2 linked regions of the Aromatoleum petrolei genome follow. The protein of the gene in region 1 interacts with the protein of each later gene in a pairwise test. Links are inferred from orthologs where the notes say so. Each region holds a gene or a part of one and is shown in the gene's direction. Other genes may lie near its edges. The genes, in order: rlmN and ftsZ.

What was found.
Region 2: the proteins of rlmN (region 1) and ftsZ interact in binary tests that used the Escherichia coli proteins (3 or more experiments, as listed by UniProt). The link is inferred for Aromatoleum petrolei from one-to-one orthologs.

What each region holds. Positions count from the first base shown.
Region 1 is NZ_CP059560.1:3,518,976-3,527,777, forward strand. Bases 4,028-6,795 are described here. They hold rlmN (dual-specificity RNA methyltransferase RlmN), read left to right. Parts: upstream 4,028-4,728; coding sequence 4,729-5,862; downstream 5,863-6,795. Other genes in these bases: ndk (nucleoside-diphosphate kinase), read left to right, coding at 4,218-4,643; pilW (type IV pilus biogenesis/stability protein PilW), read left to right, coding at 5,859-6,659; ToN1_RS16135 (helix-turn-helix domain-containing protein), read left to right, coding at 6,656-6,795. In the rest of the region: ToN1_RS16110 (EAL domain-containing protein), read left to right, coding at 1-2,203; ToN1_RS16115 (GGDEF domain-containing protein), read right to left, coding at 2,272-3,582; more of ToN1_RS16135, read left to right, coding at 6,796-7,639; ispG (flavodoxin-dependent (E)-4-hydroxy-3-methylbut-2-enyl-diphosphate synthase), read left to right, coding at 7,655-8,802.
Region 2 is NZ_CP059560.1:1,802,928-1,811,802, reverse strand. The notes cover bases 1-2,841. They hold ftsZ (cell division protein FtsZ), read left to right. Parts: upstream 1-771; coding sequence 772-1,911; downstream 1,912-2,841. Other genes in these bases: lpxC (UDP-3-O-acyl-N-acetylglucosamine deacetylase), read left to right, coding at 2,118-2,841; ftsA (cell division protein FtsA), read left to right, coding at 1-626. In the rest of the region: more of lpxC, read left to right, coding at 2,842-3,038; ToN1_RS08285 (hypothetical protein), read left to right, coding at 3,049-3,237; ToN1_RS08280 (DciA family protein), read right to left, coding at 3,285-3,719; preprotein translocase subunit SecA, read left to right, coding at 3,887-6,610; ToN1_RS08270 (HDOD domain-containing protein), read left to right, coding at 6,700-8,247; bifunctional glutamate N-acetyltransferase/amino-acid acetyltransferase ArgJ, read left to right, coding at 8,332-8,875. UniProt on the Escherichia coli protein: Essential cell division protein that forms a contractile ring structure (Z ring) at the future cell division site. The regulation of the ring assembly controls the timing and the location of cell division.

The sequences.
Region 1 (8,802 bases):
CGACGGCGTGGTCATTACCGACGCCGCCGGCCGCATCACGATGGTCAACGCCCGTACCGAGATGCTGTTCGGCTACTCGCGGAGCGAACTGCTCGGCCAGACGGTCGAGCTTCTCGTGCCCGAGCGTTTCAGGGCACAGCATTCGGAGCAGCGTTCGGACTATCACGGAACGCCGCATTCTGATGTGAATGGCATGCGCCGGCCGGGCATCTTTGCGCGGCGGCGCGACGGCAGCGAGTTTCCGGCCGACATCAGTCGGGCAGTCATGGCGCATGACGGCGAGGCGCAGGTCATCGCCGTCGTGCGTGACATTTCGACGCAGGTGCGAGCCGAGAACGAGCTGCGCCGCCTGAATCGCACCCTGCGCATGCTCACCTTGTGCAATGAAGCGCTGGTCCGCGCGCAGAATGAGGGCGAGCTACTCGGAACCGTCTGTGGGCACCTCGTCGAACTTGGCGGCTATCGCCTGGCCTGGGTCGGTCTCGCGCTCGACGATCCTGCGCGCTCGGTGCACCCTGCGGCGATGGCGGGCGTGGGGGCGGATTACCTGCGCACACTCGATGTGAGCTGGGCGGACGTCCCTTCGGGTCAAGGGCCGACAGGCCGTGCGATCCGGTTGGGCACCACCCAAACCTGCATTGACATCCCCGGCGATCCGGCCTACGCGCCATGGCGCACCGAGGCCCAGCGTCGCGGCTTCACCTCTAGCATCGCGCTGCCGCTGACTGCGGCGGGACGAACGGTCGGCGCGCTCAATATCTACGCCAGCGAGGGCGACGCCTTCGACCTCCAGGAGGTCGCCCTGCTCGAGGAACTCGCCAACGACCTGGCGTACGGGCTGCGCAGCCTGCGCGAGCGCGATGCGCGTCAGCGCGCCGAGCGCGAGCTCGCCCACCAGGCTCACTACGACACGCTGACGGGACTCGCCAATCGCCATCTGTTCCGTGATCGTCTCGAGCAGGGGCTGGTGCATGCCCGGCGCAATGGGCGGACGGTTGCGGTCGCGCTGCTCGACCTCGACCGCTTCAAGGCCATCAACGACACGCTTGGCCAGGCCCGCGGCGATATCTTGCTCAAGGAGGCCGCACGCCGTTTGCAGGGGCCGCTGCGCAACGGCGATACCGTCGCACGCCTGGCCAGCGACGAATTCGCGATCCTGCTCGACGACCTGGCCGCCGCCGAGGACGTCGCGCCGCTGGTGGGGCGGCTGCTCGAGGATGTCGCTGCACCGCTCGACATCGCCGGCCACGGGGTGTACTCGACCGCAAGTCTCGGCATCAGCCTTTTTCCACGCGACGGACAGGACGCGGAAGCCCTTCTCGGGGCCGCCGACATCGCCATGCACAACGCCAAGTCGGCGGGCGGGAATGCCTTCCGTTTCTACGCGCCGGAAATGAACCTGCGGGCCACCGCGCAGCTCGCGCTGGCCAGCGCGCTACGGAGCGCGATCGACAACGGTGAGCTGCGGGTGTTCTACCAGCCGAAGGCCAGCCTGTGCGACGGGCGGGTAACCAGTGCCGAGGCCCTGGTCCGCTGGCAGCATCCCGAGCGCGGCATGGTTTCTCCGGCCGATTTCATCCCGGTCGCCGAAGACACCGGGCTGATCGTGCCGCTCGGCGAATGGGTGCTGCGCGAGACCTGTCGCCAGCAAGCCGCCTGGATTGCCGAGGGATTCGCCGTGCCGCCCGTCGCGGTCAATCTCTCGGCCCGCCAGTTCCGCCAGGAGAATCTGCCGCAGACGGTGCGCGCGGCCTTGGTGGCAGCCGGCCTCGATCCGCACTGCCTGCAGCTGGAGATCACCGAAAGCACGGTCATGCACGACGTGGACCGTGCGGTGGCGATGCTGCGCGAGCTTAACGCAATCGGTATCGGCGTCGCGCTCGACGATTTCGGCACCGGTTACTCGAGCCTTGCCTATCTAAAACGTTTCCCCATCGACCAGCTGAAGATCGATCGCGCGTTCGTGCGCGACATCGCGAGCGATCCCGAAGATGCTGCGATCTGCCGCGCGGTCATCGGGCTCGCCCACAGTCTGGACCTGACGGTGGTCGCAGAGGGTGTCGAAACTCGCCCGCAGCTCGAGTTCTTGCGCGCCAACGCGTGTGACGAGATGCAGGGATTCCTGTTCAGTCGACCGGTGCCCGCCGCCGAGTACGCCGCACTGCTCGCAACCGGCCGGGTCTTGTCCCTCGACGGCGACTGAGTGGCACGCACTGCGACAGCCTCGCCGCGCTGGCCGGCCCGAGCGCGGCACTCCCGGGCGCAGACCGTTCAGTTCGTGGGGCCGGCGGGTTCTGCGTGAGGGTGGGCGATGCGCACGCAGTTGCGACCCGCCTGCTTCGCCTCGTAAAGCGCGGTGTCGGCACAAGCGAGTGTTTGCGCGAGCGAGCGTTGGCCGCGGATGGTCGTGGCGACGCCGACGCTGATCGTGATCGGCCTCGGCGATTCGATGCGTGCTGCGACCGCCGACCGGAGCTTCTCCGCCACGTGGACAGCGCCCTCGGTGCCGGTGTCGGGCATCAGGACGAGGAACTCCTCGCCGCCATAGCGCCCGACGACGTCGCTCGCTCGCACCTCGTCGCGTAGCAGGTGTGAAATGCTGCGGATTGCCTCGTCGCCCGCCAAGTGGCCGTAGGTGTCGTTGATTTCCTTGAAGTGGTCGATGTCTATCATCAGCATCGACAACTCCCCGCGGCGATCCGGCTTGTTCTCGAATGCGTCCGCACACGCCATGATCGAGCGCCGGTTATACACCCCGGTGAGTCCGTCGATGCTGGCGTGTTCCAGCTGGATGCGGCTGACCGCCGCCGCGCGCCGGGCGACCGCGACGATGGTCGCGCTCAGCGCCAGCCACAGGACAAATACGGTGATTACCCGCTTGTGCCAGCGCTCCAGAACTTCAGCGACCGGCAGTGCTGCCGAAGCCACCATCGGGTAGAGGCGCAGATGTTGATAGGCGACGATGCGTTCCTGTCCGTCGAGCGGTGATATGGTCACAGTGGTCGCATACGGGCTGCTGGCCAGCACGCCGCTGCGTTCCGGTGTGAGGGGCAGATGCTTGCCGACGTGGAGTTCGTGATCGGGCGTGCGCGAATATATGCGCGCATCCTCGCTCAACAGGGCTTGGCTGAGACCGTTGTGCGGATTGCGCGGCGTCAGGCGCTCGCGTAGCAGGTCGACGTCGATAATGACGACGAGAACATTGGTCAGTCGGCCCGATGTGTCGCGCAGGGCAGTGCTCAAGGCGAAGAACCATCGTCCGGCATGAACCTTCGATAGCTGCGGCGGCCCGACGTAGAGCGCGCTGTCGGGCCGCAAGTGAGCTGTGTAATATTCGCGCTCCATGACCGATGGCGGTGTGCCGGAGCCCGTCCAGTGCTCGATTCGTCCGTCCTTGGAGAGGATCAGCAGATCCATCAGGTGCGGCGCGGCGGAGCGTAAATCCAGCAGCGCCGTGCGTACCGCCTCGGGGTCGAGGCGGGGAACTGTCACGGGCGGCCTGACGAGTAGCGCCATCGCGCGCAGCAACTGTTCGCCCGATTCCAGCGTTCCCGCGGCGATCAGCGCGGTCTGGCTTGCCATCTGCTCAGTTGTCTCTATGCCCTCGGCAATGGTCGTGCGTCGGTCCGCTATGGCGTACCACGTGAACAATCCCGCGAGCACCAGGATCGCCGTCGCCGCGATGAAAGGGACTCGTTGACGCGGTACGTCCGAGGGGGGAGGGGCGTCCAGGCGGGCAGGAGTCGGCATTGCAACAGGCTCGTCAAACAACTATTTATTTTCCCATGCACATCCCTGCCGTCAGCGGCGGTATTACCCATCCGGACTCCATTAGCGCACTGTCCGTCAGATACCGCACATTGTCGTGACAAGTCCCCGGCTTCCCGCACGCCGAGCACGCCCAGGCGCTGGCCGAAATCGGGTAGGTGAAGGCCGCGGTCATCCGATCCGTGCTCGTCCGCCTGCTCATGATCGACCCGCGGGTGCCGTGCGTTCGGCGGCGCCATCGCGGAGTCAATATCCCCCGTTTGGGTTCATGGCTTTCCACGAGAAGCACGTCACGGTTGTTGCAGCGAAAGAAGTGCGTTCGGCGAGCCCTTCGGTACGGGACGCGTTTTTGCCGTGCTGGGAGCGCGTCACGAAAAACTGCTAGAATCGCGAGCTACGCTTTTTGCGCCCCATTTTTCGCTGACCGATTCAAACCGGAGTTTTTTCAAATGGCTATCGAACGCACCCTGTCCATCATCAAGCCCGACGCCGTCGCCAAGAACGTGATCGGCAAGATCTACCAGCGCTTCGAAGATGCGGGCCTGAAGATCGTCGCTTCCAAGATGGTGCACCTGTCCGAGCGCGAAGCCGGCCAGTTCTACGCCGTGCACAAGGAGCGCCCCTTCTTCAAGGATCTGGTGTCCTTCATGATCTCCGGTCCGGTGATGATCCAGGTCCTCGAAGGCGAGAACGCGATCGCCAAGAACCGTGACCTGATGGGCGCCACCGACCCGAAGAAGGCGGCGCCGGGCACCATCCGCGCCGACTTTGCCGACTCGATCGACGCCAACGCCGTGCACGGTTCGGATGCGCCCGAAACTGCCGCGGTCGAAGTCGCGTTCTTCTTCCCCGGAATGAACGTTTACGCCCGCTAAGTCTCTCAGGGCTACGCCCGCGCATCGGCCCGCGCACTTCGTGCGTCGCGGGCCGATTGCATTTTGAGGGCAGTACAGGAAACACATGGAAACACCGGTCAATCTGCTCGATTTCGACGTCGACGGCCTCGTCGCCTGGTTTGCCGAGCGCGGTGAGAAGCCCTTCCGCGCGCGCCAGGTGATGCGCTGGATGCACCGTTTCGGCGAAACCGAATTCGACAACATGACCGACGTCGCGAAGAGCCTGCGTGCGAAGCTCGCCCAGGAGGCGTGCATCCGTCCGCCTCAGGCCATCCGCGACAGCATCTCGGAGGACGGAACGCGCAAGTGGCTGCTGGATGTCGGCAATGCCAACGCCGTCGAGGCCGTTTTCATCCCCGAAACCAACCGCGGCACGCTGTGCATCTCCTCGCAGGCCGGCTGCGCGCTCGACTGCGCCTTCTGCTCGACGGGCAAGCAGGGCTTCAACCGCAACCTCACCGCGGCCGAGATCATTGGCCAACTGTGGCTCGCCAACAAGCTGCTGGGTGGTACCTCGACGCCCGCGGGGGTGAAGGATGCCGACGGTGATGCGGACAATGGCCGCGTCATCAGCAACGTCGTCATGATGGGCATGGGCGAGCCGCTCGCGAACTTCGACAACGTCGTCACCGCGCTGCGCCTGATGCTCGACGACCACGCCTACGGCCTTTCGCGCCGCCGTGTCACCGTGTCCACTTCCGGTATCGTGCCGGCGATGGACCGCCTGCGCGAGGAATGCCCGGTCGCGCTCGCCGTGTCGCTGCATGCGCCCGACGACGCGCTGCGCGACCGTCTCGTGCCGATCAATCAGAAATATCCGCTGCGCGAGCTGATGGCCGCGTGCCGGCGCTACCTCGAACGCGCCCCGCGCGACTTCGTCACCTTCGAATACGTCATGCTCGACGGCGTCAATGACTCCGATGCACATGCGCGCGCGCTCGTCGCCCTCGTGCGCGACGTGCCGTGCAAGTTCAATCTGATCCCGTTCAACCCCTTCCCGAATTCCGGTTTCGACCGTTCCCAACCCGAACGCATACGCCGCTTTGCAGGTATCCTGATCGATGCGGGTATTGTCACGACCACGCGCAAGACGCGCGGCGACGACGTCAATGCCGCCTGCGGCCAGCTTGCGGGGCAGGTCCAGGACCGCACGCGCCGCACCGTTCGCCTTGTGAAATCGATGGAGGATCGTGCATGACCCGGCTCTTCGTGAAGCTGTCGCTCCCGTTGTTCGCGCTGGCATTCGCCGGCTGCAATGCCACCATGAACACCGCCGGCTCGCCGCTTGCGGATCGTCCCGTGGCGGACATGCCCGTGTCGGGCAAGGGCGAGGCGACGGCCAAGGTTCACGTCGAACTGGGTGGCGCCTACCTCCAGCTCGGCAACTACGCCGTCGCGCTCGACGAGGCGCGCGTGGCGCTGCAGAATCAGTCCAACTACGCGCCGGCCTACCACCTGATGGGGCTGGTGTACATGGCGATCGACGACGGGAACGCGGCCCGCGAGAACTTCCTGCGCGCCCTCGAGATTGCACCGAACGATCCTGAGTTCAACAACAGCTTCGGCTGGTTCCAGTGCGTCAATGGAAACGTGCAGGACGGTCTCGCGCGGCTCGCGTCGTCGGCGCGCAACCCGTACTACCGCACGCCGACGCGGCCCTACACCAACGCCGGACTGTGCTATCTGCGCCAAAACAATGACACGGCGGCGGAGGCGGAATTCCGTCGCGCCGTGCAGACCGACCCGGCGAACCGTCAGGCGATCTACCAGCTCGCCGGCATCGCCTACCGGCGCGGCGCCTATAACGTCGCGAGCGCGCTGCTCGTCGATCTGCACCAGCAGGGCGAGCCGACACCGCAATCGGTGTGGCTGGGGCTGCGTACCGCGCGCCGCCTGGGCAACCGCGACGCCGAGGCGAGCTACGCCGCCCAGTTGCGCGGCCGCTTCGCCGACAGCCCCGAATACCAGACGATGATCCAGGGAAATTACGAGTGACAGAAGTGCATCTGGACCGGCAGGAGGCGGCATCGTCCGACCAGGCTGCCGAGATGGGCGCGCAACTTCGGCAGTTGCGTGAAGCCCGCGGCGAAACGGCGAGCGATGTCGCGCATTCCCTCAAGCTGACCAGCCGGCAGATCGAGGCGATGGAGGCGGGGCGGCTCGACCTCCTGCCCGGCACCGCATTCGCGCGCGGCTTCCTGCGCAACTACGCCCGCTACCTCGGGGTCGATCCGGCTGTCGTGCTGGCAGCCTTCGAGTCCGCAGTCGCTCCCCGGGCCGTCGAGCTCGCGCCGGTGTCGAACGCCGTAGGCGTGATGCCGAACGGCAGCGGCGGGCGCTCGGTGCAGCTTCCCGTCGGCCTGATCGCCGGCGCGCTCCTGCTCCTCGTGCTCGTGGGCTGGTACTTCGACTGGTTCCGCATGCCGGCGGAGAATGCCGATGTCGCCGAGAGCGTCACCGAACGCGCGGCGCAGCTGACGCCTCCGCTGACCAGCGTTGCCGCTGCCCCGCAAGGGCAGGTGTCGGAATCCGCACTCGCCGAGAGCGGCGTCGTGCCCTCGCAGCCGGTCGCCCCTTCGGCGCAGCCGGCCGCGCCCGAAGCCGCGCCGGCAGCCGTTCCGCTTGCCCCCCCGTCAGCGACCGTTGCGCCGGTCCCCGCAGCGCCCGCGGTGGTGCCGCCTGCGGCCCCCGTCGCGCAGACAGCGGCCCCCGCCGCCCCGGCGCCCGCTGCCGAGGGTGTCGTGCACCTCGTGTTCCGATTCGAGGGCGATTCGTGGGTTGAGGTACGCGATGCAGGCGGCGCCATCGTCTATTCGGGGATCAACGGCGCCGGCAGTTCGCGCACCGTGCAAGGCAAACCCCCCTTTGCGCTGGTCGTCGGTAACGCCAAGCAGGTGTCCCTCGACTATCGCGGCAAGCCGTACGACCTGACGCCCCACGTGCGCGTCAGTGTCGCGAGATTCACCCTGGAGTGAGCTGACTTGGCTACGATCCCAACAACCGACTCCCGTCCCGACAACCACGCCGGTTCCCTGCCGCGCCACCGCACGCGCCAGGTCCGCGTCGGACGCGTCCTGATCGGCTCCGACGCCCCCGTCGTCGTGCAGTCGATGACCAACACCGACACCGCCGACGTCCTCGGCACCGCGATGCAGGTTGCCGAGCTCGCGCGCGCGGGCTCCGAGCTGGTGCGCATCACGGTCAACAACGAGGCTGCAGCGAAGGCCGTGCCGCACATCCGCGACCGCCTGCTGGCGCTCAACATTGACGTCCCGCTGGTCGGCGACTTTCACTACAACGGCCACAAACTCCTCACCGACTTCCCCGCGTGTGCCGAAGCGCTTGCCAAGCTGCGCATCAACCCGGGCAATGTCGGTGCGGGCGCCAAGCGCGATCCGCAGTTCGCGGCCATCGTCGAACTCGCCTGCAAGTACGACAAACCCGTGCGCATCGGCGTGAACTGGGGCAGTCTCGACCAGTCCGTGCTCGCACGCGTCATGGACCAGAACGCGAAGCTCGCCGAGCCGCGCGACGCCGGCGCGGTGATGCGTGAAGCGCTCGTCGTTTCCGCCCTCGAATCCGCGGCCAAGGCCGAGGAATACGGCCTCGGCGGCGACCGCATCATCCTGTCGGCGAAGGTGTCCAGTGTGCAGGACCTCATCGCCGTGTATCGCGAGATGGCGCGCCGCTGCGACTACCCGCTGCATCTAGGCCTGACTGAGGCTGGCATGGGCTCGAAGGGCATCGTCGCCTCCACGGCCGCGCTCGCCGTGCTGCTGCAGGAAGGCATCGGCGACACCATCCGCATCTCGCTCACGCCCGAGCCCAACGGCAGCCGCACGCAGGAAGTCGTCGTCGCGCAGGAGATCCTGCAGACCATGGGGCTGCGCGCCTTCACGCCCATGGTCACCGCCTGCCCGGGCTGCGGCCGCACGACGAGCACCTTCTTCCAGGAACTCGCGTCGACGATCCAGACCTACGTGCGCGAGCAGATGCCCGTCTGGCGCGAGCAGTACGACGGCGTCGAGAACATGACGCTCGCCGTCATGGGCTGCGTCGTCAACGGGCCCGGCGAGAGCAAGCACGCCAACATCGGCATTTCGCTGCCCGGGACCGGCGAAACCCCGGCCGCGCCCGT
Region 2 (8,875 bases), 1.7 Mb from region 1 along the record:
AACTCGGCGTTTGCCTGGTCGACATCGGCGGCGGCACCACCGACATTGCGGTGTTCACGCACGGCGCGATCCGCCACACCGCGGTGCTGCCGGTCGCGGGCGACCAGATCACCAACGACATCGCGATGGCACTGCGCACGCCGACCTCGGAAGCGGAGGAAATCAAGATCCGTCACGGCGTCGCCATGCACACGCTGGCCGACCCCGAGGAGATGATCGAGGTGCCCGGCGTCGGCGACCGCCCGCCGCGTCCACTGTCGCGCCAGCGCCTCGCGGACGTGATCGAGCCGCGCGTGTCGGAACTGTTCGAGCTCGTGCAGGCCGAGCTGCGCCGCAGCGGCTACGAGGAGCTGCTCTCCTCGGGCATCGTGCTGACGGGCGGTTCGTCCGTGATGCTCGGCATGGTCGAACTCGGCGAGGAAGTGTTCCACATGCCGGTGCGCGTCGGCGCGCCGCAGTACTCGGGTGGCCTGGCGGATGTCGTGTGTCACCCGCGCTATGCCACGGCCATGGGTTTGGTCATGGAAGGCCATGCCCAGCGTCGTCGCGGCATGCTGGCGCGCGAGACGCGCAGCGTGAAACAGGTGTTCGGACGCATGAAGGCGTGGTTCGAAAAGAATTTTTGACGTAACGGCGTGGAATTTTTCAGCCAAATTGAATGAGTTGTTGATCTGACTCCCTTATTTAGTTGTAAACTTTTGATTTATTACTAAATGTAGGTTTGGCGGCAGCTCGGTGCATATCGGGGTTGTTTTTCTGGAGGCGAGGCAAATGTTTGAAATCGTTGAGAAGGAGCAGACCGGCACGATCATCAAGGTGATCGGCGTCGGCGGTGCCGGCGGCAATGCCGTCGACCACATGATCAGGGAAGGGGTGCAGGGCGTCGAATTCATCGTCGCCAACACCGATGCGCAGGCGCTCAATCGCTGCCTCGCCCCGAACAAGATCCAGCTGGGCAGCTCCGGCCTGGGTGCGGGTTCCAAGCCCGAAGCCGGCCGCGCGGCCGCGCAGGACTCGCGCGACGCGATCGCCGCGGCGCTCGATGGCGCCCACATGTGCTTCATCACCGGCGGCATGGGTGGTGGCACCGGCACCGGCGCAGCGCCCGTCGTGGCGGAGATCGCCAAGGAGATGGGCGTGCTGACCGTCGCGGTGGTGACCAAGCCCTTCGACTTCGAGAACCGCCTGCGCGTTGCCGAAAGCGGTGTCGAAGAGCTGACCCGCTACGTCGACTCGCTGATCATCGTCCTCAACGACAAGCTGCTCGAGGTGTATGGCGACGACGCCGGCTTCGAGGACTGCTTCCGCTCGGCCGATAACGTGCTGCGCAGCGCCGTCGGCGGTATCGCCGAGATCATCAACGTGCCTGGTCTCGTGAACGTCGACTTCCAGGACGTGCGCACCGCGATGGGCGAGATGGGCCGCGCAATGATGGGGTCCGCCGAAGCCTCCGGCATGGACCGTGCGCGCATCGCCGCCGAGCAGGCCGCCGTGAGCCCGTTGCTCGAGGGCACCGAGCTGTCCGGCGCACGCTGCGTGCTGATCAACATCACCGCCAGCCGTTCGCTGAAGATGTCGGAAGTGCGCGATGCCGTGAAGACCGTCCAGGCCTTCGCCGCACCCGAAGCCTTCGTCAAGTACGGCACCGTGTTCGACGAGTCGATGGAAGACCGTGTCCGCGTCACCGTCGTCGCCACCGGCCTCGGCGTGCCCCGTGCCGCGCGCCAGCCGGTGATGCAGGTTGTGCAGGGCACCGGTACCTACGGCCCGTCGGTCGGCGGCATCGACCTGACCAATCTGGACGTGCCGGCGGTCATCCGCACCAATCGTCGCACGCAGGTCGAGGCGATGAGCGCCAACGGCATGGGGACGTACGACATCCCGGCCTTCCTGCGCAAGCAGGCCGACTGAGCATTACCGGCTCCGCCCATAACGGGCGCGTGCTGCGGACCGTCGCCTCCGGTCTGCGGCACGCGCCCGTTTCCGTTCCCGCGCCGGGCACGGAGGCGTGACGGCAATCCGCGGCAACGCTGTGTTGCATGTTGCGTTGCAACCAAGCTTACCGTGTGATCGTTGCTGTGCGTGCTAAACTGCTGTCGTGTAACGGGAATTCAACAATGATCAGGCAGCGCACCCTTAAATCGCTCATCAAGGCCACCGGCGTCGGGCTGCACGGCGGACGCAAGGTCCAGCTGGTGCTGCGTCCGGCTGCGCCCGATACCGGCATCGTCTTCCACCGCGTCGATCTCGATCCGGTCGTGGATTTTCCGGCCGACCCGTATTCCGTGTGCGACACGCGCATGTGCTCGGGTCTCGAGCGTGACGGCGCCAAGGTCGGCACCATCGAACACCTCATGTCGGCCCTTGCCGGCCTTGGTATCGACAACCTGCACGTCGACGTCGACGCCCCCGAAATCCCGATCCTCGACGGTAGTGCGGGTCCGTTCGTGTTCCTGCTGCAGTCCGCGGGCATCGAGGAGCAGCAGGCGCCCAAGCGCTTCCTGCGCGTGAAGAAGGCCGTCGAGTATCGCGAGGACGACAAGTGGGTGCGCCTCGAGCCCTACGACGGCTTCCGGCTGGATTTTTCCATCGTGTTCAACCACCCCGCGATCGACAAGACCTCGACGCAGGTGAGCATCGATTTTGCCGAGCATTCCTATGTCCGCGACGTCGCCCGCGCGCGCACCTTCGGATTCATGCAGGACGTGGAGTTCATGCGTGCCAACGGCCTCGCGCTCGGAGGCAGCCTGGATAACGCGATCGTGATGGATGAATACCGCGTGCTCAATGCCGAGGGCTTGCGTTACGTCGATGAGTTCGTCAAGCACAAGGTCCTGGATGCGATCGGCGACCTCTACGTGTGCGGCCATCCGCTGCTCGCCCGCTATTCCGCGCACAAGGCCGGCCATGCGCTGAACAACCAGGTCCTGCGCGTGCTGCTCGAGGACAGCAGCGCCTGGGAGATCGTGACGTTCGAGCAGGACGCCGCGACCCCGGCGGCGGTCAGCCACCAGTTCGAACTCTCGCTCGCCGCCTGAGTCGCCTGCGATGCTGGTGATCCGGCTGTTCGCCATCCTCGCCGTGATCGGCATCGGCGGGTCGCTCGTCGCGTGGCTGCTCACCGGCAATCCCAGGTATCGACTGTGGGCGTGGAACTGCTTCCGTGCCGGTATCGTCGTGCTGTTCGTGTTCCTCGCACTATTCGCGCTCGAACGGGTGTTCGTCCCGTTCGCGTAGCCGTCGCCCGCGCGCCTCAACGGCGCGCGTGATTGTCTGGACGAAAGTCAGTCGCGGCGGCTGCGCCGCACCAGGCGCTCGAGCGACTCGCGCAGCGGCGAATCGGCCGGGAGCGTCGCCGAAAAATCCTCGATGCTGCGGCTGCCGCCTTCGGAGATCGTGCGTTGCGGCGGCGGGCGCCGCTCCTCGCGCGTCTCCAGCACCTTCACCTTCACCTGCACAGTCTTGATCGGCAGCCCTGCCGCTGCAAACTGCTCCACCAGTGACGGTGCGATCTGTTTGAGGCGCGCGGCCGCAGCGCCCCCATTGGCGAGCAGGACCAGCGTGTCGCCCTTCAGGTTGGCGACCGAGCAGGCCGACGAGAGCGCGGGCGGGAGGTGCTGCTGGAGCAGCGTCTGCAGGCGCATCAGGCGCGCCGCGTGGTCCTTCAGGCGAGCGAGCGCGTCGCCGGTGCCCAGGAAGCGCTGGATGAGCTGGGTCATGGTGATGCCGTAGTCGGAGTGCGCCCTGATGGTAGGTCGCACGTGCCCGGGCCGCAAGCGCGATGTTCCCGGCTGATCAGGCGGGTGGTCGCCGCATCCCCTGCGGGGGCTTGCGGCCGGCATGCTAAACTTCCCGCTTTGCCGAATCGGTCCCACCAGATACCCACATGATTTCCGGCCTGCTCAAGAAAATTTTCGGTAGTCGCAACGACCGCCTCATCCGCCAGTATTCCCAGACGGTACGCACCATCAATGCCCTGGAGCCGACGATCTCGGCCCTGACGGACGAGGCCCTGCGGGCCAAGACGGAAGAATTCAGGCAGCGCGTCGCGAACGGCGAAAGCCTGGACAGCCTGCTGCCGGAAGCCTTCGCGGTCGTGCGCGAAGCGGCGAAACGCGTCCACGGCATGCGCCACTTTGATGTGCAGTTGATCGGCGGCATGGTGCTGCACAGCGGGAAAATCTCCGAGATGCGCACCGGCGAAGGCAAGACGCTGGTCGCCACCTTGCCGGCCTACCTCAATGCGCTGACGGGCAAGGGCGTGCACGTCGTGACCGTCAACGACTACCTCGCCAGCCGTGACGCGGACTGGATGGGGCGCATTTACGGCTTCCTCGGGCTGACCACCGGCTGCAACCTGTCGCGCATGACGCACGAGGAAAAGCAGGCCGCCTACGGCGCGGACATCACCTACGGTACGAACAACGAGTTCGGCTTCGACTACCTGCGCGACAACATGGTGTATTCCACCAGCGAGCGCGTGCAACGTGGCCTCAATTTCGCGATCGTCGATGAAGTGGACTCCATCCTCATCGACGAGGCGCGCACCCCGCTGATCATTTCCGGCCAGGCCGAGGACCACACCGAGCTGTATCTCAAGCTCAACCAGGTGGCGCCGATGCTCACGCAGCAGGAAGGTGAGGGCGAGGACGTCACCAAGCCCGGCGACTACACGCTGGACCTCAAGGCGCGCCAGGTGCTCCTCACCGAGCAGGGTCACGAGAACGCCGAGCAGATCCTCACGCGCATGGGACTGCTGGCGGAGGGATCGAGCCTGTACGACCCGGGCAACATCCTCCTCGTGCATCACCTCTATGCGGCGCTGCGCGCGCACGCACTGTACTTCAAGGACCAGCACTACGTCGTGCAGAACAACGAGGTGGTGATCGTCGACGAATTCACCGGCCGCCTGATGGCCGGCCGCCGCTGGTCCGAGGGGCTGCACCAGGCGGTCGAAGCCAAGGAGGGCGTGCGCATCCAGGCCGAGAACCAGACCCTCGCCTCGATCACCTTCCAGAACTACTTCCGCATGTACGGCAAGCTCGCCGGCATGACCGGTACGGCCGACACCGAAGCCTACGAATTCCATCAGATCTACGGCCTGGAAACGGTGGTGGTGCCGACCAACCGTCCGATGCAGCGCCGTGACGACAACGACAAGGTCTATCGCACCGCCAAGGAAAAGTGGGATGCGGTGATCGCCGACATCCGCGAGTGCGTCGGCCGCGGCCAGCCGGTGCTGGTCGGCACGACTTCGATCGAGATCAACGAATTCCTCTCCGGGCTGCTGCAGCGCGAGAAGCTGCCGCATCAGCTGCTCAACGCCAAGCAGCACGAACACGAGGCGGAGATCGTCGCGCAGGCGGGCCGCCCCGGTGTGATCACGATCGCAACGAACATGGCCGGCCGCGGTACCGATATCGTGCTCGGGGGCAGCATCGAGCGCCAGCTTGCGGCGATCCGCGACGACGATGCGCTGGCGCAGGACCAGAAGGACGCCCGCATCGCCGCGATGCGCGAGGAGTGGCAGAAGGTGCACGATCAGGTGCTCGCGGCGGGCGGCCTGCACATCGTCGGCACCGAGCGGCACGAGTCGCGCCGCATCGACAACCAGCTGCGCGGTCGCGCGGGCCGTCAGGGCGATCCGGGCAGTTCGCGCTTCTACCTGTCGCTCGAGGATCCGTTGATGAAGATCTTCGCCGGCGAGCGCCTGAACGCGATCATGGTGCGCCTGAAGATGCCCGAGGGCGAGGCGATCGAGCATGCCATGGTCACCCGCTCGCTCGAGTCGGCCCAGCGCAAGGTTGAGCAGCGCAACTTCGACATCCGCAAGCAGCTGCTCGAATACGACGACGTCGCCAATGACCAGCGCAAGGTGATCTACCAGCAGCGCAACGAGCTCCTTGAGAGCGAGGACATCTCCGACACCATCCACGCCATGCGCCAGGGCGTGCTTCACGACGCCTTCCGCATCTACGTGCCGGTCGACAGTGTCGAGGAGCAGTGGGACATCCCCGCGTTGGAGCAGGCGCTCGCTGCAGAATTCCAGCTCCGCCTCCCGGTGGGCGAGTGGCTGAAGGCCGAGTCCAACCTCGACGACGAAACGATCCTGAAGCGCATCCTCGCCGCGGCCGACGAGGCCTATGCCGCGAAGGTCGCGCTGGTCGACGCGGGCGCGTGGCACAAGTTCGAGCGCGACGTGATGCTGCAGAGCCTCGATACGCATTGGCGCGAGCACCTGGCCGCACTCGATCATCTGCGGCAGGGCATCCATCTGCGCGGGTACGCGCAAAAGAACCCGAAGCAGGAATACAAGCGCGAGGCCTTCGAGCTGTTCGAAGGCCTGCTCGAGACCGTGCGCAGCGAAGTGTCCAAGCTGCTGATGACCGTGCAGGTCCGCACCGAATCGCAGCTGGAGGAGGCTGAGCACCCGCCCGAGCTGGATAATGTCCAGTATCACCACGCCGACTACGACGAGGCGCTTGGCGCCGCATCGCAGGCGCAGGAGGGCGGCACGGCCGTTGCGCAGGCTCCGAAGGTCGGACGCAACGACCCCTGCCCCTGCGGCTCCGGCAAGAAGTACAAGCACTGCCACGGCAAGCTGAGCTGAGGCAGGATGGGCGGTCAGACGCTTTCCCGCCGCGTCCCTGAACGGCCCCGAGCGGGCCGTTCCTGGCTTTGCATGCGGCTTTTACGCGCATGACCGGGCCGACTGATCCCAAGGGCAGGTGCTCCGGTGAGTCCATCCTGTTTCCGGAGCTGCGCCTCGGCGTTCCGGAGGAGGCGGCCGGGCCGGCGGGGCGCGAGCCGCGCGGCCTCGGGGAGTGGGTCGCGTTCATCCGCGATCAGGAGATGCCCGCTCTCGGTGCAACGGTAGCGCTGATTCACGCCGTCACCGAGGATGAAAAATCCCCGACCGGCAAGCTTGCTCAGGCCATTCTGCAGGACGCGGCAATGACCGCGAAGGTGCTCAAGCTCGCCAACAGCGTCCTGTACAACCCCTCGCGCCAGGCGGTGAGCACCATCAGCCGCGCCATCGTCGTGCTCGGCTTCAATGCCGTCGCTGAAATAGCGATCGCGATCCGCGTGATCGACGCCCTCTTGACGGGCGGCATCCGACAGCGTGTTGTGGCCGAGATGGCGCGTGTGTTCCATGCCGCGGTGCAGGCGCGCGCCTTGGCGGCCCTGCGACGCGACGGACGCTCCGAAGAGGTGTTCATTGCCGCACTGTTGTCGCGGGTCGGCGAGATGGCCTTCTGGTGTTTCGGCGGCAAACTTGCGCAGCGGCTGGACGAGGCCCTTGCCGCCGGCCAGTCGGATGACGAGGCCCAGATGAGCGTGCTCGGCTTCCGCTTGCGGCAGCTCTCGCAGGGGCTGGCGCGCGAGTGGAAGCTGGGCTCATTGCTCCAGTCCGTGCTCGATGGCAGCGCCCGCGCGGGCGTGCCCGAGCAGGCCATCCACTTCGCCCACCGCTTCGCGGCGGAGGTCGAGAACGGGTGGGATACCCCCGGGCTGGACAAGCTCGTGCGCGGCTTGGCGACCTTCGCCGGGATTTCGTCCGAGGCGATGCGCGAGGAACTCGCCATCAACAGTGTCGAGGCGGCGCGCATCGCGGGTTATTTCGGCGCTGCCGAGGTGGGCGAACTGATTCCGCGGCCGACTCCCGCCGCAGGCGTCGTGGAACCCGCCGAAACGGAAATGGCCGAGGCTCCCTCGATGGAGCCCGACCCCAATCTCCAGCTCAGGATCCTGCGGGAGATCTCGGGCCGCATTGCGGCGGGGGCGAATCTCAACGAAATCCTGCAGCTCGTGCTCGAAGGCATTTATCGCGGTGTCGGTTTTGACCGCGTGCTGTTCGCGCTGCTGTCGCCGAACCGCCTGCAGCTCATCGGCAAAACGGCACTCGGGGGGAGTGCCGAGGGATTGCGGCAGGCGTTCATCTTCTCGCTCGACGGCACGCCTGGCGATCTGTTCAACGAATTCTTCCGCAATCCGCGCGCGATGCGCTTCGGTCCCGGCCAGACGCCGCCCGGGATCCGCGTCGATCGCCTGCAGCTTGCGGCTGATCCCGCGAATGCCTGCATTGCGCCCATCCTCGCACAGGGACGCCCGATCGGCCTCTTCTACGCCGATCGCACCCACGCGGCAAAGGGTGTCGACGACGAACGTTTCGAAGCCTTCCAACTGTTTGCCCAGCAAGTCTCGCTCGCCGTCACCGCGGCCTCGTCGTCACGCCAGAACGGATGATGCATGACCTTGCAGCAATGAGCTTGCCGACATCCGATGAACCCGCGGCGGCTCCCGCCGCCCTTTGCCCGATGGAGATCCGTCATGCCCGTTAACCTCTCCACCCCGGTTGCCTCGGAACTGCGCCCGGTCGCAGGCGTCCGCCTCGGGGTTGCCGAAGCCGCGATCCGCAAGCAGAACCGTCGCGATCTGACCCTCATCGAAGTGGCGCCCGGCAGCCGTGTGGCAGGGGTGTTCACGCTCAACCGATTCTGCGCCGCACCCGTGCAGGTGTGCAAGGACCACCTTCCGGGCGGCGACATCCGCGCGCTCGTGATCAACACCGGCGTCGCAAACGCGGGAACGGGCGAGGCGGGGCTCGCGAATGCCAAGACGACCTGCGCGGCCGTCGCCGCGTTGTTCGGCGTCGCGCCCGAGCAGGTCCTGCCGTTTTCGACGGGTGTGATCCTCGAGCCGCTACCCGTCGATCGTCTGGTGGCCGGGCTTCCCGCCGCTCAGGCCAACCTGTGCGCCGACGGATGGTTCGATGCCGCGCATGCGATCATGACAACCGACACCATCGCCAAGGCGCTGTCGCGCCAAGTGACGATCGCGGGGCGCACGGTCACGCTGACGGGCATCAGCAAGG